2 regions of the Levilactobacillus sp. FUA 3915 genome follow, and region 1 is predicted to be linked to the other one. Evidence: predicted binding sites of a transcription regulator. Region 1 holds the regulator's gene; the other holds the start of a gene.
What was found. Region 1 encodes HrcA, which represses chaperone genes, less so after heat shock. Its sites were predicted from a motif close to TTAGCACTCNNNNNNNNNGAGTGCTAA; they were not measured.
Positions count from the first base shown of each region.

Region 2: the regulator HrcA is predicted to act here: its motif matches at 4,017-4,043, upstream of ACEPST_RS10680 (ATP-dependent Clp protease ATP-binding subunit).

Region 1 is NZ_CP168704.1:2,608,527-2,615,801, reverse strand. It holds gene dltA (D-alanine--poly(phosphoribitol) ligase subunit DltA) at 1-621, opposite strand, end outside; gene ACEPST_RS12060 (teichoic acid D-Ala incorporation-associated protein DltX) at 675-824, opposite strand; gene dnaJ (molecular chaperone DnaJ) at 1,129-2,277, opposite strand; gene dnaK (molecular chaperone DnaK) at 2,448-4,319, opposite strand; gene grpE (nucleotide exchange factor GrpE) at 4,356-4,940, opposite strand; gene hrcA (heat-inducible transcriptional repressor HrcA) at 4,961-5,998, opposite strand; gene ribF (riboflavin biosynthesis protein RibF) at 6,637-7,275, opposite strand, start outside.
Region 2 is NZ_CP168704.1:2,306,706-2,313,980, reverse strand. It holds gene ACEPST_RS10705 (hypothetical protein) at 82-237, shown strand; gene ptsP (phosphoenolpyruvate--protein phosphotransferase) at 234-1,964, opposite strand; gene ACEPST_RS10695 (phosphocarrier protein HPr) at 1,964-2,230, opposite strand; gene ACEPST_RS10690 (hypothetical protein) at 2,398-2,598, opposite strand; gene ACEPST_RS10685 (hypothetical protein) at 2,628-2,819, opposite strand; gene ACEPST_RS10680 (ATP-dependent Clp protease ATP-binding subunit) at 4,223-6,460, shown strand; gene ACEPST_RS10675 (MucBP domain-containing protein) at 6,624-7,275, shown strand, end outside.

The sequences.
Region 1 (7,275 bases):
GGTCGGTCCCCAGTCCATGACGGACAGGTCAAACGAGTATGGCGCTTGTGATAACGTGCGGGCGTTGGCTGGTAACGTAAAGTCGTCACTCAGCATCCAGTTCACATAGCTTAAAAGATTGGTGTGTGAAATCTGAACCCCTTTAGGCTTCCCAGTCGTCCCTGACGTGAAGATGATGTAGTAGGTGTCATCCCCGCTAACCCCATGATTCACGTGATAGTCGACGGACTGGTTAAAAATTGTCGTTAAGTCATCGGCGGTGAGCACCGGTGTGTCACCCAACGTGGTTGGTAAGTCGCTGACGGCAATCGCCGCGGCTGGTTGGGCAATTTCTTTGATCGTGGTAATCCGTTCCAAGGGTGAATGCGTGTCGATTGGCACATAAGCGTGACCACTCTTGACGATTCCCAGGAACGTCGCCATCATGTCAAAGGTTTGGCCCCCGTACACCATGATCGGTGCGTGAGCCGGTAGGTCCATACTGTCCAGGTGAGCCGCAAGGGCGTCTGAACGTTGTTTTAATTCCCCGTAAGTGTTTGTGTGACCAAGGTCATCGTAAGCTAACCGTTCCGGGTCTTGGAGCGCCCACTGATCCATGGCCGTAATCATGTTTCTAATCATACTCAATCCCCCCAAAGATTAATCATACTCCCGCGAGCTGGTTGTTCTCGCAACTAGAACTCGTTGTAAATGAACGTTGAATTATTCAAACCGCTATACCCGTATAAATAAACCAACGCCATCAAAATCACAAAGTAGAATAAGGTCCAGCCAATAAAAGCGACCACCGGCTGATGCCATAAAGCCAGCCACTTTGCTCTCATGAAATTCACCCCCAAAGTTTGTCGACCGATTCGCCCCCAAAGTCGACGTCCGTACACCACTTAACCAGATCGGTAACTCCCCGACGAATCGACGCTGGCTAAGCCTGGAGCTTATGTGGTCCCTACCACGCTCCTTATGTTCTGAGAATATCATTGCCCTACCCGGATTGCAAACAACCTCACTCAACCTTAAACCTTTCTTTTCATTTCAGGGGGGTCACGGTTATTTTGCCCATCAAAAAAGGCCACTGACAATCGTCAGCAGCCTTGATATATCAACTATTTACGCATTCTTAACCCATGCTTAATTTTCGTTGAACTTGTCGCGCATTTTGTTAAATAAGTTTCCTTTGCCAGTACCTGTAACACTTTCGCCACTGGCCTTCGCAAAGTCACGTAAGGCATCGCGTTGCCCCTTATTCAAGTTCTTAGGTGTGACAACCTTCACGGTCACGTGTTCGTCACCGTTACCATTGCCCCGCAATCTTGGTGCACCCTTGCCCTTCAAACGGAAGGTCGTGCCGCCTTGGGTACCGGCTGGCACCTTCAGCTTAACGTCACCGTGGACCGTTTTGACCGTGACGTCATCCCCCAGGGTTGCCTGGACAAATGAGACGTCTTGGTTAAAGTAGATTTCCGTGCCATCGCGCCGGAAGTCCTTGCTTGGTTCCACTTGGAAAATGATAAACAGGTCACCATAGCCACCACCGTTTTGACCGGCTTCGCCTTGGCCCTGTAACCGCATTTGTTGTCCGTCATCGACCCCAGCTGGGATGGTGACTTCAACTTCGTGTTGGTCTTCCGTATGACCGGTACCCCCACAGGTTGGGCACTTTTCTTTGATTTCTTGGCCCGTACCGTGGCAGACAGGACAAGGTTGTTGACTCCGCATCCGGCCCAGTGGCGTGTTGGTTTCAGTCGTGACATAACCGGAACCGCCACATTGGTGACAAGTGACGGGTGAAGTCCCTGGCTTAGCGCCGTTCCCGCCACAGGTGTGGCATTGGGCTTCACGAGTATACTTGATCTTGGTCTTCTTCCCAAAGATGGCTTCTTCAAACTTCAAGTCCATTTGGTATTGCAGGTCCCGACCTGGCCGTGGGGCGTTCGGGTTACGTTGCCCGCCACCGCCACCAAAGAATTGGTTAAAGATGTCGTCGAAACCACCGCCGCCACCAAAGCCGCCGAAGCCACCCTGTTGACCGCTGCCAAAACCACCGAAACCGCCTTGTGCGCCATCAGCGGAACCATATTGATCATAGTTAGACCGCTTCTGCTCGTCACCCAAAACGTCATAGGCATCCTGCACGGCCTTGAATTTCTCCGCCGCATCAGGGGCCTTATTCAAGTCCGGGTGATACTTCTTTGACAATTTGCGATAGGCCTTTTTAATTTCTGCTTGGCTGGCATCCTTTGCGACGCCCAGTACGCCATATAAGTCCGTTTCCGCCATCTTTTTCCTCCCAATCAATTCCGATATTTCCGTTACTAGCGTCGTTCGCTAACTAGACTCGGTACAACCGATTCAGCTGTTAAAACATCCTCTAGTAAGAATAGCATACTCGAAACAAAAAGCCAAAGCCCCACGGACTCTGACTTTCTGCTTACACACTGACGGTAAGATTACTTCTTATCGTCGTCGTTAACTTCGTGGAAGTCACCGTCAACGGTATCGTCATCCTTACCATCGCTCTTAGCATCACCGCTAGCTTGGCCAGCAGCAGCGCCGTCAGCACCTTGTGCTTGTTGTGCCTGTTGTGCTTGTTGGTATAACTTGACGGAGAGGTCCTGGATGATCTTGTTCAGGTCGTCCTTCTTGCTCTTCATGTCGTCCAAGTTGTTTGCTTCTTGGGCTTTCTTCAGAGCATCGCGGGCATCTTCAGCCTTCTTGATTTCATCGTCAGAGACCTTACCCTTAACGTCTTTCAACGTCTTGTCGGTCTGGAAGAGTAATTGGTCGACTTCGTTCTTAGTGTCGACTTCTTCCTTACGTTGCTTGTCGGCAGCTTCGTTTTCCTTAGCTTCCTTCATCATCTTTTCAACTTCGTCGTCAGACAGGCCGTCGGAGCTCTTGATGGTAATCTTTTGTTCCTTGTTTGTTCCCATATCCTTGGCAGAAACGTTAACGATCCCGTTCTTGTCGATATCGAACGTTACTTGGATTTGAGGAACACCACGAGGGGCAGCTGGAATGTCAGCGAGTTGGAAGTTACCCAACGTCTTGTTGTCAGCAGCCATTGGCCGTTCACCTTGTAAGACATGGATATCAACGGCTGGTTGGTTGTCAGCAGCAGTTGAGAAGACTTGTGACTTGCTGGTAGGAATGGTCGTGTTCCGGTCGATCAACTTGGTGAAGACCCCACCCATGGTTTCGATACCCAAGGATAATGGCGTCACATCAAGTAAAACAACGTCCTTCACATCACCGGTGATGACCCCACCTTGAACGGCGGCACCTAAAGCAACGGCTTCATCAGGGTTGATGGAGTGGTTAGGTTCCTTACCCGTCCACTTTTGTACAGCTTCTTGCACGGCTGGAATCCGCGTAGAACCACCGTTTAAGATGACAACGTCAACGTCGCTAGCTTGTAAGTCAGCATCCTTCAACGCATTTTCAACGGGGATCCGGGTCTTTTCAACCAGGTCAGCAGTCAATTCGTTGAACTTAGCACGGCTCAAGCTCTTTTCCAAGTGCAAGGGGCCGTTGTCGCCAGCGGAGATAAATGGCAAGCTGATTGAGGCTTCAGTCACACCAGAAAGGTCCTTCTTGGCCTTTTCAGCAGCGTCCTTTAACCGTTGAACAGCCATCTTATCCTTGGATAAGTCGACACCGTTTTCGTCCTTGAAGCCGGCAATCAACCAGTCCATGATCTTTTGGTCAAAGTCGTCCCCACCTAAATGCGTATCCCCGTTCGTGGAGAGCACATCGAAGACACCGTCACCTAAGTCCAGGATGGAAACATCAAAGGTCCCACCACCAAGGTCGTAGACCATGACTTTTTCATCTTTGTCTTGCTTGTCCAAACCGTAAGCCAAAGCAGCGGCCGTTGGTTCGTTGATGATCCGTTCAACGTTCAAGCCAGCAATCTTACCGGCATCCTTCGTCGCTTGCCGTTGGGCATCGTTGAAGTAAGCTGGGACCGTGATAACGGCCTTGTCAACCGTGTCGCCAATGTAATCTTCGGCGAATGATTTCAGGTGTTGTAAAATCATTGCGGAAACTTGTTCTGGCGTGTAATCCTTGCCATCAATCGTTTCCTTGAAACCTGATTCACCCATGTGACTCTTGATAGATGAAATGGTGTTAGGGTTGGTGATTGCTTGGCGCTTGGCCACTTCACCAACTTGCGTTTCGCCGTCTTTAAAAGCGACAACGGATGGCGTCGTCCGGGCGCCTTCCTTGTTCGCGATGATCTTAGGCGTGCTACCTTCGAGAACGGCGACAGCAGAGTTCGTCGTCCCTAAGTCAATTCCGATAATCTTGTTACTTGCCATCAAAAATTCCCTCTTTTTTAGTTTTTATTTATAAATTTATTGTGCCACGACAACCATTGCCGGCCGGAGAACCCGGTCCTTCAATTGGTAGCCCTTTTGCAGCACGTTAACCACTGTTTCAGCCGTTTGTCCATCACTAACGGGTACGGACTGAACAGCCTGATGTAACGTTGGATCAAATGGTTTGCCCAGTGCTTCGATCTCGGTCACGTGGTTACGCTTCAGCGCGTCTTCCATGTGGTCATAGGTCATCTGAACACCCTTCTTGATCTGCTTGCTGGCATCATCGGTCGCTTCAACCGCTAAAGCTCGCTCCAAATTATCAATCACGGGGAGCACATCCTTCGCGAGTTGCTGACCATCATACTTGATGAGCGACGCTTGTTCCTTTTGGTAACGCGCCTGCATGTTCTGCACTTCCGCCTCGGCCCGAAGATACTTGTCTTCGAAGTCATCCACCTTCTTTTGCACGGCGGCTAACTGTTCAGCCGTAACGGTTGGCTTAGCGGCGGCTTTGGGTTCCGCTGCTGTGCCTTGCTCAGTCTTGTCTGGGTCTTGCTTAGTAGTGGCGGCCTTTGCCGCAGTTTCATCATCAGTGGATGGTTGTTGCTTGTCAGCCACGATAAAAAACCTCCCTTTCTTTACTCGTCATAAAACCGATAATAATCTAATAGTTTTTTCGCGAGCTCTTCACGAAACGCACCGACAATTCCCAGCATCCGTGAGTATGGCATCCGGGTTGGCCCCAGAATGGCGATCATACCCTTGCCGTGCTGGTTGACGTCGTAGGTGGCGGTGATCAAGCTGAAGTTACGGAGCGCATCGTTGGTCATTTCATTTCCAATTTGCACGGAAATCTTATCACTCGGTTGCCCCAGGACGTTGGCAATGTCATCGGTCTTATCGATCAATGAATACAACGACTTCAGTGAATCCACGTCACTGTCCTGTGAGAAGTTCAACAGGTTGAGCCGACCGCCCACGTAGAACCGCTCTTGTGCGGCCCGGGTGAGCACGTCGCCAAAGATATCCAGGAAGCCCTCAGGACTCTGTAAATAATTGGCAATTTTCATCGGAATATCTGCTTGTAACTTCTGTAAGACTTCTGGCAACGTCAAACCAACCAGCTGATCATTAATCAACCGGACGACCGCCTCAAGCTGGTCGCCAGTCACCGTCTCGTTCACGTCGAAGGTCTGGTTCTCCACGTCACCACTATCGGTGACGAGGATGGCCATCACTTGCCGCTTGCCGAGTGGCACTAACCGGAACCCACTGAGACGACTGTTCTTCAATTCAGGCTTCAACGTAAAGGCCGTGTAGCTGGTCAGGTTGGACAAAATCGTTGCCGATTGCGAAATAATTTCGTCAATCTTATGGAAATCGCCGCCTAACGAAGACTGAATCACGTCCATATCGTTGGGCCGTAACGGATCTGGTTTAACCAGGTGGTCGACGTAGTACCGGTAACCTTCGCCAGAAGGAATTCGACCGGAAGACGAGTGGGTTTTCTCAATGAGCCCCTGCTCCTCCAACGCCGCCAGCTCGTTACGAATTGTCGCTGAGCTTACGTGGATGGGTAACTGCTTGGCTAATGTCTTGGACCCCACTGGCACACCAGTGTTAGTAAAGTCGCGGACAACGGCTCGCAGAATCATCATTTGTCTTTCTGAAAGCATCACAATCACCCCTTTTTTAGCACTCAAACATCACAAGTGCTAAGACACATATATAATGTAGCAAAACCCGGTTTTGAAGTCAAGAAATCTGGTAGAATTTTTAGCAATCGTTGCTATTAAGTGCTAATTTTTGGAATTTACTGAGAAAAATACCCATTTTTGGTGATTTTTAAGGGTAACCGGTCCTAAACCAATAATAGCCGTTACCACCAGTATCACCACGCCAGATGGTAACACGTCCCCGACATTCACCCAATTAATTTGTCAAAATAGCCGAGCACAAATTAAAAATGCCACGCCACAACCTGGTTTCAGGAAGTGCGTGACACGATTTATTGTGAAATATGATTAAGTTAATTTCAAATTACACTGGCCAACATTACTTTCAACCAACGACACAGGACTCAAAAACGACTGTGTCACGGTCCAAACCAGTGCTAGCCGCAGGGTTGGTGAAAATGGGCTCAGCCGTGGGAGTTGCCTTAGCGGGTTTCCCGCTTAGGCAACTGCTGTCTTTGAGACGTGGTCTTCGGCTCAAAGTAAGTCTGGAGACCGCCCTTCGGCTCCAGACGTGCGCCCACAGCGTCACGGCCTATTTTCACCAGCCCGGAGGCGCCAACAAAGACTAGTTTAGCCCGTTACGATTCGTGCGCTGCTAGTTGCTGGAAGTAGGCCCGCGTATCGTCCTCGTCCTGCTTCAACTGGGCCACTAAGCCATCCGCATCATCGAATTTGACCTCGCCACGAAGCCGGTGGTGCCATTCGACCTCAACGGGTTCGCCGTACAGGTCGCCCTGGAAGTCCAACAGGTTCATTTCCACCGTGATGGGCCGGTTATCCCCAAAGGTCACGTTGCGCCCCACAGAGACCATCCCAGGGTACCAGATGGCGCCGACCTTAAGCCGAGCCGTATAGATACCGATACCGGGGATCCATTCGTCCTGGGGCGCCAACACGTTGGCTGTTGGGTACCCAATTGTCCGGCCACGGGCCTCGCCGTGAACGACCAGCCCGGTCGAACGGTAGGTATAGCCCAGTAATTGGTTAACCAAGTCAATGTCTCCCGCCTTCATGGCTTCGCGAATATGGCTGGAGCTCACCTTTTGCGTGCCGTTAGCCTCTTCGGGAACGGTAACCACCTCAAAACGGCCCTGAGCGTAGCCTGGCAACAAGTCCATGTTGGCCACGTCCTTCTTGCCGTAGGTGTGATCAAAGCCCGCTACTGCGGCCACCGTGTGAAAACCGACCAGGTAGTTGTCAACGAACTCCTGGGGCGT
Region 2 (7,275 bases), 300 kb from region 1:
ACGAATTCGACCGGTCCAGACCGGCACCCAGCAGCCTTCATATTGTACAATCATCACAATTATATGGGTTTGCCTAGGTGATTGCAAACAACAACGGGGGTTGCTGAAAATTTATTGCGGGTTCACCGCGACAACTCGCGACCGCTAGCCGATTTTTACCGCAATGGTCACATTAAAAAAGCACCCGTCAACCGACGACTGTCGGTCACGAGTGCTCATCGTTTACGTTCAGTTTAAGCCTGGGTCAGGTCTGGAACTGCGGCCTGCACCATGGTAATCACATCTTGACTCGTGTCGGCCGAATTCACCGCGCTTTCCACCAGTCCTTGCAGGTCCTTCGCGTTGAGTTGACTAATCAGCTGACGCGTCTTTAGAATCGACCCGGCGCCCATAGAGAACTCATCGAGGCCCATCCCCAATAACAGAGGAACCGCAATCGGGTCACCCGCCATTTCGCCACACATGGCCACGGGAATCCCCGCTGTGTGGCCGGCCGTAATGATCCGTTGCACCAACCGCAAAATTGCGGGGTGGTAAGGCTGGTACAGGTAGGAAACATCCTGGTTGGTCCGATCGGCCGCCATCGTGTAGCCAATCAAGTCATTGGTCCCAATGCTCATGAAGTCAACTTCATGGGCGAAGCGGTCCGCCAACAAGGCAGCCGCTGGCACCTCGACCATCATGCCCACTTTGATTTTTCCCAGGGGCACCCGCGCCGTGGTGAGTTTCGACCGCTCGTCATCGTAAATGGCCTTAGCCTGACGAAATTCATCCAACGTCGCAATCATCGGGAACATAATCCGCAGGTTGCCATAGGCCGATGCCCGAAGCAACGCCCGCAGCTGACTGCGAAAAATGTTTTGATGGGCCAGGCTCTGGCGAATCGCCCGCGCGCCCAGAAACGGATTGGCTTCCTGCTTCTGGTGCAGATAAGGCAACGGCTTGTCGCCACCAATGTCCAGGGTCCGAATGACCACGGGACGCGGTGCTAACTTTTCTAACACCTGCCGATACGTGGCAAACTGTTCGTCTTCTGTGGGGAGCTGTTCCGAATCCATATACAAGAATTCGGTCCGCATCAGCCCCACGGCCTCCGCCCCGTTTTGCAAAACGTTCGGAATGTCACTGGCGGTTCCCATGTTGGCGGCCAACGTCACGCCCACCCCATCGCGACTCGTCGTGGTGTGATTGCGCAACGTGGCCAACCGCTTCATATTGGCGATACGGTCCAGCATGGCCTGCTTGGCCGTGTCCAATTCTGCTTGGTCAGGATCAGTCACAACGCTCCCAGTCGATCCGTTGACGATGACTGAATCGCCATCCATCAACGTCTGGGTTCCCGTCTGGGTTCCCACAACCGCGGGAATGTTCAGTGAGCGCGCCAGAATCGACGAGTGAGACGTCCGGCCGCCCAGATCCGTGACGAAGCCCAAGATGTACTTGGACGCCGCCGAGACCGTATCACTGGGATTCAAATCGTGGGTGACTACGACGACTGGTTCCTTCAGCAACGCCAAATTAGGCAAGGTCACGCCGAGTAAATGGGCCGTCACCCGTTTGACCACATCATGAACGTCAGACGTCCGTTCTTTGATCAGCGTATTATCCGTCGCCAGAAAGCTCTGGGCAAAGTCGTTCATCACGGTTGCGAACGCGACTTCTGCGTTGAGGTGTTCGACTTTAATCTTGGTTTCCGTCGCCGCAATCACTTCCGGGTCTTGGAGCATCTCCCTATGCGCACTAAAAACCTGGGCGCCATCAGCGCCCAGGCTTTTAGTTGCACGCGTTTCAATCGTCTCGACTTCTGAGACGGCTGCTTCAAGGGCCTGATGGAATCGATTTAATTCGTAATCAAGATTAGTGATTGTCCGCTTTTTAACGGTGAGATCTGGCTCAACGAACCGGTAGACCCGGCCGCAAGCCACCCCATCACTGGCGGCAATTCCCTTGAGCATCGCTCTCATTAGTCAGATAAACCCTCTTTTTTCAACGTTTCAGCCACTGCGTTCATGGCATCGGCTTCGTCGTCACCGTCAGTCGTGATGGTGATGCTGGCGTTTTGGCCAACACCTAAGGACATAACGCCCATGATGGACTTCAAGTTAACGGACTTGTCTTGGTACTGCAAGCTAACTTCAGAGTTGAACTTGCTAGCAGCCTGAACTAATAAAGTTGCGGGACGTGCGTGGATACCAGTTTCTGCAGTGACACGAAATTCGCGTTTTTCCATAATTGATCGATCTCCTTTAAGCTTAGGTTGATTTCTTTCCAAACACGACTCACCCTGACCTTGCGCATTGGCCAAACAACCATTTTGTGAGTCACGCCTACCTACTAAGAATATCAATCTAGCAGGCAAATTACAAGCATTCATGAACCGCTTACATCAAATAATCACTATTCGTCGTCTTTTTTGCCACCATCATCGTAACGGTAGATTAATTTGCCACCCTTGTGGGCCTGGCCAATCACCCGCTTCCGGGTTTCAAAGGCCATGAAGGCTTTTTGAAAGGCGGGAAATTCTTCGGGGGTGACTTCAAATTCGTCTAGTTCCTGATCTTTTAGTTGGTTCATTAGCGCGGTAAAATCTTTTGCCAAAAGTTTTTTCCTCCTTAACAACAGTTCGCTTACATTGAATCATCTATGAAATACAGTGGTTGCATGCCGCCACCGGCTGCCAGGAATTCCACCTGCTGTGGGGCCCGGTTCCAGCCTGAGAGGCGGTCTTCCACCTCGCTTTGAAGCCACGAAGACCACGTGTCTTCAAAGTCGTCCCATGCTGTAAACGACCAAAGAACGGTCGTTAACACCATCGACACAGCTGGCTCCATCCCTGGGTCCTGCGGCTAAGTTGGTCCACTCATGAAACAGTACACCAAATCTTCGCTCAGTGTTAACCACGAGACAATACTTTCTGGGACGAATTCCAGTATAACCGTGGTCGTTGCACCAGACAACGTTGGTCACCTTGCCAAAAGATTGGTCAACTTGGCCTGTCTCTGGTCACTTATGCTTCAGTGTGCTGACCGTTCCCGGCGGCGGGTTCAAGCTGCCCTGCTGTGGGGCCCGGTTCCAGCCTGGAAAGCGGTCTTCCACCTCGCTTTGAAGCCACGAAAACCACGTGTCTTCAAAGTCGTCCCATGCTCTAAACTGAGAAGTTCACTCAGTTAAGACCATCGACACAGCTGGTCAACTTGACCCGCCTCTGGTCACTCACGTTGAAACATTACCTCAATCATGGCTAACCTTTTACAATCACCACGATAGGTTTGCTTCAACTATTGTGACAGATACTTAGGATATTTCAACACTTTAGTTCTGTATTGACATGCAGTAAGTAAATTATCGCGCATCTCTAATTTAGAATCAAACAAACCGTCGCCCCTCCTATAATAGTTCAACGGCCATTGAGCAATGGAACTAACGGCTTACCACAAAACACTTAGCCACCTTCTTTAGCTTGTGCATCTTAGTAACTAGCCAGTAACGCATGACACTCTCCCAACTAACTTGCTCCATGGCTGCGTATACATAGAACATCGTAACCACCACCGGCAGTAAAATTTTGTGCTCAATGTCAGTGACCAGAGGTGAGCCAAGCCAGGCAGCTGTGTCGGTGTTCTTGGTTGGGTGCATTTCCCGACCTAGAACACCGGGCTCATAGGCGAGGCGGAAGACCGCCCCTCAGGCTGGATATTCCCCACAACAGACTGGCTTGAGCTCACCGCCGGGAATGTACATATACCCACCGACCATTAACTTTGGTACACCCTGTCAGTGACCAGAGGCGAATCAAGGTGCCCGGCTGTGTCGATGGCCTTGGCTGAGGTCCTTTCTCAGCCTAGCCCATGGGGCAACCTTTGAGACCGCCCTATGGCTCAAAGTTGAGGTGGAAGCCCGCCCTTCGGCTGTAACCGACCCCATAGCCGGGCACCTTGAATTCGCCGCCGGGAACGAAAAGCCAGCACCAAATTTCACCACGGTTTGGGAAAAATAGGAAAAATCAGGAGTCGATTTTAGCATTCTACTACCGAGAGTGCTAAAATAAAATTGTTCGCTGGAAATGCCACCGCTACCGCTGATTTTGTCGCGAAACAAATTACTTGCACGGCAGGTCGAACGCGGTATAATGTGGTCAATGGTCAAGAAAGGTCAAAACTTTTCTCACACAGACCTGCGTGGGTTTCCCACGAGAATTCCAGGCAAGAAAGGAGACGACAAGATGCTATGTCAAAATTGCCACCGCAATGAAGCAACGATTCACCTTTACATGAGTGTAAATGGGCAGCGGCAACAAGTTGACCTATGCCAAAATTGTTATCAACTGCTGAAGCAGCAACAAAACGATTCTGGAAATGGAGGTGGCCGTATGGCACAAGATCCATTCGGCTTTGGTAACCTGGATGATATTTTCCGGGCAATGCAAGGCGGCAACAACGACCAAGCTGACTACCGGCAATCCGGTGCGCAGCAACCTGGTCAACCAACCCAACCTGCTGGTAACCAAGGAAACGGCAATGGCCTACTCAGTCAGTATGGCCTGAACCTGACCAAACTAGCTAAGGATGGCAAGGTTGACCCCGTTATTGGGCGTGACAAAGAGACGGCTCAAGTCATCGAAATTCTCAATCGCCGGACCAAGAACAACCCCGTTTTAATTGGGGAAGCCGGTGTTGGGAAGACGGCCGTCATTGAAGGCCTTGCGGAACGGATTGTTGAAGGCAACGTTCCCCAAAAATTAGCCAACAAACAAATTATTCGATTGGACGTGGTTTCCCTGGTTCAAGGAACTGGGATCCGGGGCCAATTTGAACAACGGATGCAACAATTGATGAAGGAAGTTCAGAGTAATCCGGACATCATCCTCTTTATTGACGAAATCCATGAAATCATGGGTGCCGGCAATGCTGAGGGTGGCATGGACGCTGGTAACGTGTTGAAGCCAGCCTTAGCTCGGGGTGACTTCCAACTCATCGGGGCCACGACTTTAAATGAATACAGAGATATTGAAAAGGACCAAGCCCTCGCCCGCCGGTTCCAACCCGTTACGGTTGACGAGCCGAGTGCCGATGAAGCCGTCAAGATTTTACAAGGCATCCAAAAGAAGTACGAAGATTACCACCACGTACACTACACGGACGACGCCATTGAGGCTGCCGTTCGCCTGTCTGACCGTTACATCCAAGACCGGTTCTTACCGGACAAGGCCATTGACCTATTGGATGAAGCCGGTTCACGGAAGAACTTAACGATCAACGTGGCTGATCCTAAGGCAATTGATGAAAAAATCAAGAGTTCCGAGGAACAGAAGCAGGCTGCCTTGAAGCAGGAAGACTACGAAAAGGCCGCCTACTACCGTGATCAAGTCACGAAGTTAGAGAAGTCCAAGGAAAACGCCAAGACCGCTGATCAAAATCAGTCGGCCACGGTTACCGTCAAGGACATGCAGGACATCGTCGAAGAGAAGACGTCCATCCCCGTGGGTGAGTTAGCAGCCAAGGAACAACATCAACTGCAAAGCCTCTCCCCTGATTTGGAAAAGCACGTCATTGGTCAAAACGAAGCCGTCGACAAGGTTGCGCGGGCTATCCGCCGGAACCGTATCGGGTTGAACGGCACGGGCCGGCCAATCGGGTCCTTCCTCTTCGTTGGTCCGACTGGTGTTGGAAAGACGGAATTAGCTAAGCAATTAGCTAACGAACTCTTCGGCTCCCAGGAGGCCATGATTCGCTTCGACATGTCTGAGTACATGGAACCACATTCCATTTCGAAATTGATCGGGTCCCCACCTGGCTATGTCGGCTATGAAGAAGCCGGTCAGCTGACGGAACAAGTTCGTCGGCACCCGTACACCTTGATCTTACTGGACGAAATTGAGAAGGCCCACCCCGACGTCATGAACATGTTCTTACAAATTCTTGACGACGGCCGGTTGACCGATTCTCAAGGTCGGACCGTTTCCTTCAAGGATACGTTGATCATCATGACCAGTAACGCCGGGACCGGCGATGCTGAAGCCAACGTTGGTTTCGGTGCCGCCGCCGAGGGCAAGACCCACTCCGTTCTGGGCAATCTGACCGCTTACTTCAAGCCAGAATTCTTGAACCGATTCGACGACATCATTGAATTCAACTCTCTCAGCAAGGAAAACTTGATGCACATTGTTGACTTAATGATTGGTGACGTCAACCAGATGCTTGCGGGCCAAGGCCTTCACATCCACGTCACGACACCCGTCGAAGAACAACTCGTGACGAAGGGCTACAACCCAGCAATGGGCGCGCGGCCATTACGGCGAGTCATTCAAGAAGAGATCGAAGACCGGATTGCGGACTTCTACCTGGATCACGCGGACGTTAAGAACCTCGTGGCCAAAATTGAAGATGGCAAGATTGTCTTAGCCGCTGACACGGACACTGCCCAACCGGCAGCAGCCGAACCAACGACGGATAAAAAGTAACTTCATTTTTAACGGCGCCTCGCAACTTGCGGGGCGTCGTTTTTTGTTACCTAATCAATCTCTGGAAGCGTTTTGCAAAAGGACCTGCAATGCACCCGCAGAATGCGGTATACTGTAAGCTATAGACTAATATTTTAATGGAAACTTCAGGAGGTGAAAGGACATGGCTTTTTTTGACTGGTTACGACGGGTGATTGAACCAACGCGGGCCCCTAAACGGCGACCACGCCACGCCCAAACGCGGCGGCGCCCTGAACCCGCGCCGGTTCCGCAAGAAGCACCCGAACCCCGTGCCACGTCCCTGCCCTTAGCCCCAACACCCGTCTCACCGACACCACCAGCCACACCCCAGCCGGTTGCGAAGGCTTCTCAGGTAGCGGCAACCCTGGTGGTCCGATTAGTGGATGACCAAAATCAGCCGCTGCAGCCTGCCTTGGTTCTCACCGGCGTGCTCAACCAACCGGTCAACTTTCGCTTTCCTAAAATTGCGGGGTACGCCCTGCGCGACGTGCACGGCTTTACCCAGGACTACATTTCAGAATACGGACTGACTACCCTGGTCTACGTCCGGCACTGGGGACAACCCATCATTAGCTACCTGGTCGATTACGATACCGGCCGGTTACTGGAACTCCCCGGAATTCTTCGCGGGAGATTGGGCACGGCCTTCTCGTTGACGCCACCTTCCGTTGAAAACTACCACATCTTTCAGGCTCAGGGCCAACAACGTGGTACCTTTAGCCAGCACCCTGGGCAGGTCGTTTACTACTACCGGCGGGATTCCTGGCAAATGGTCCAGCGGGTACACCAGTTTG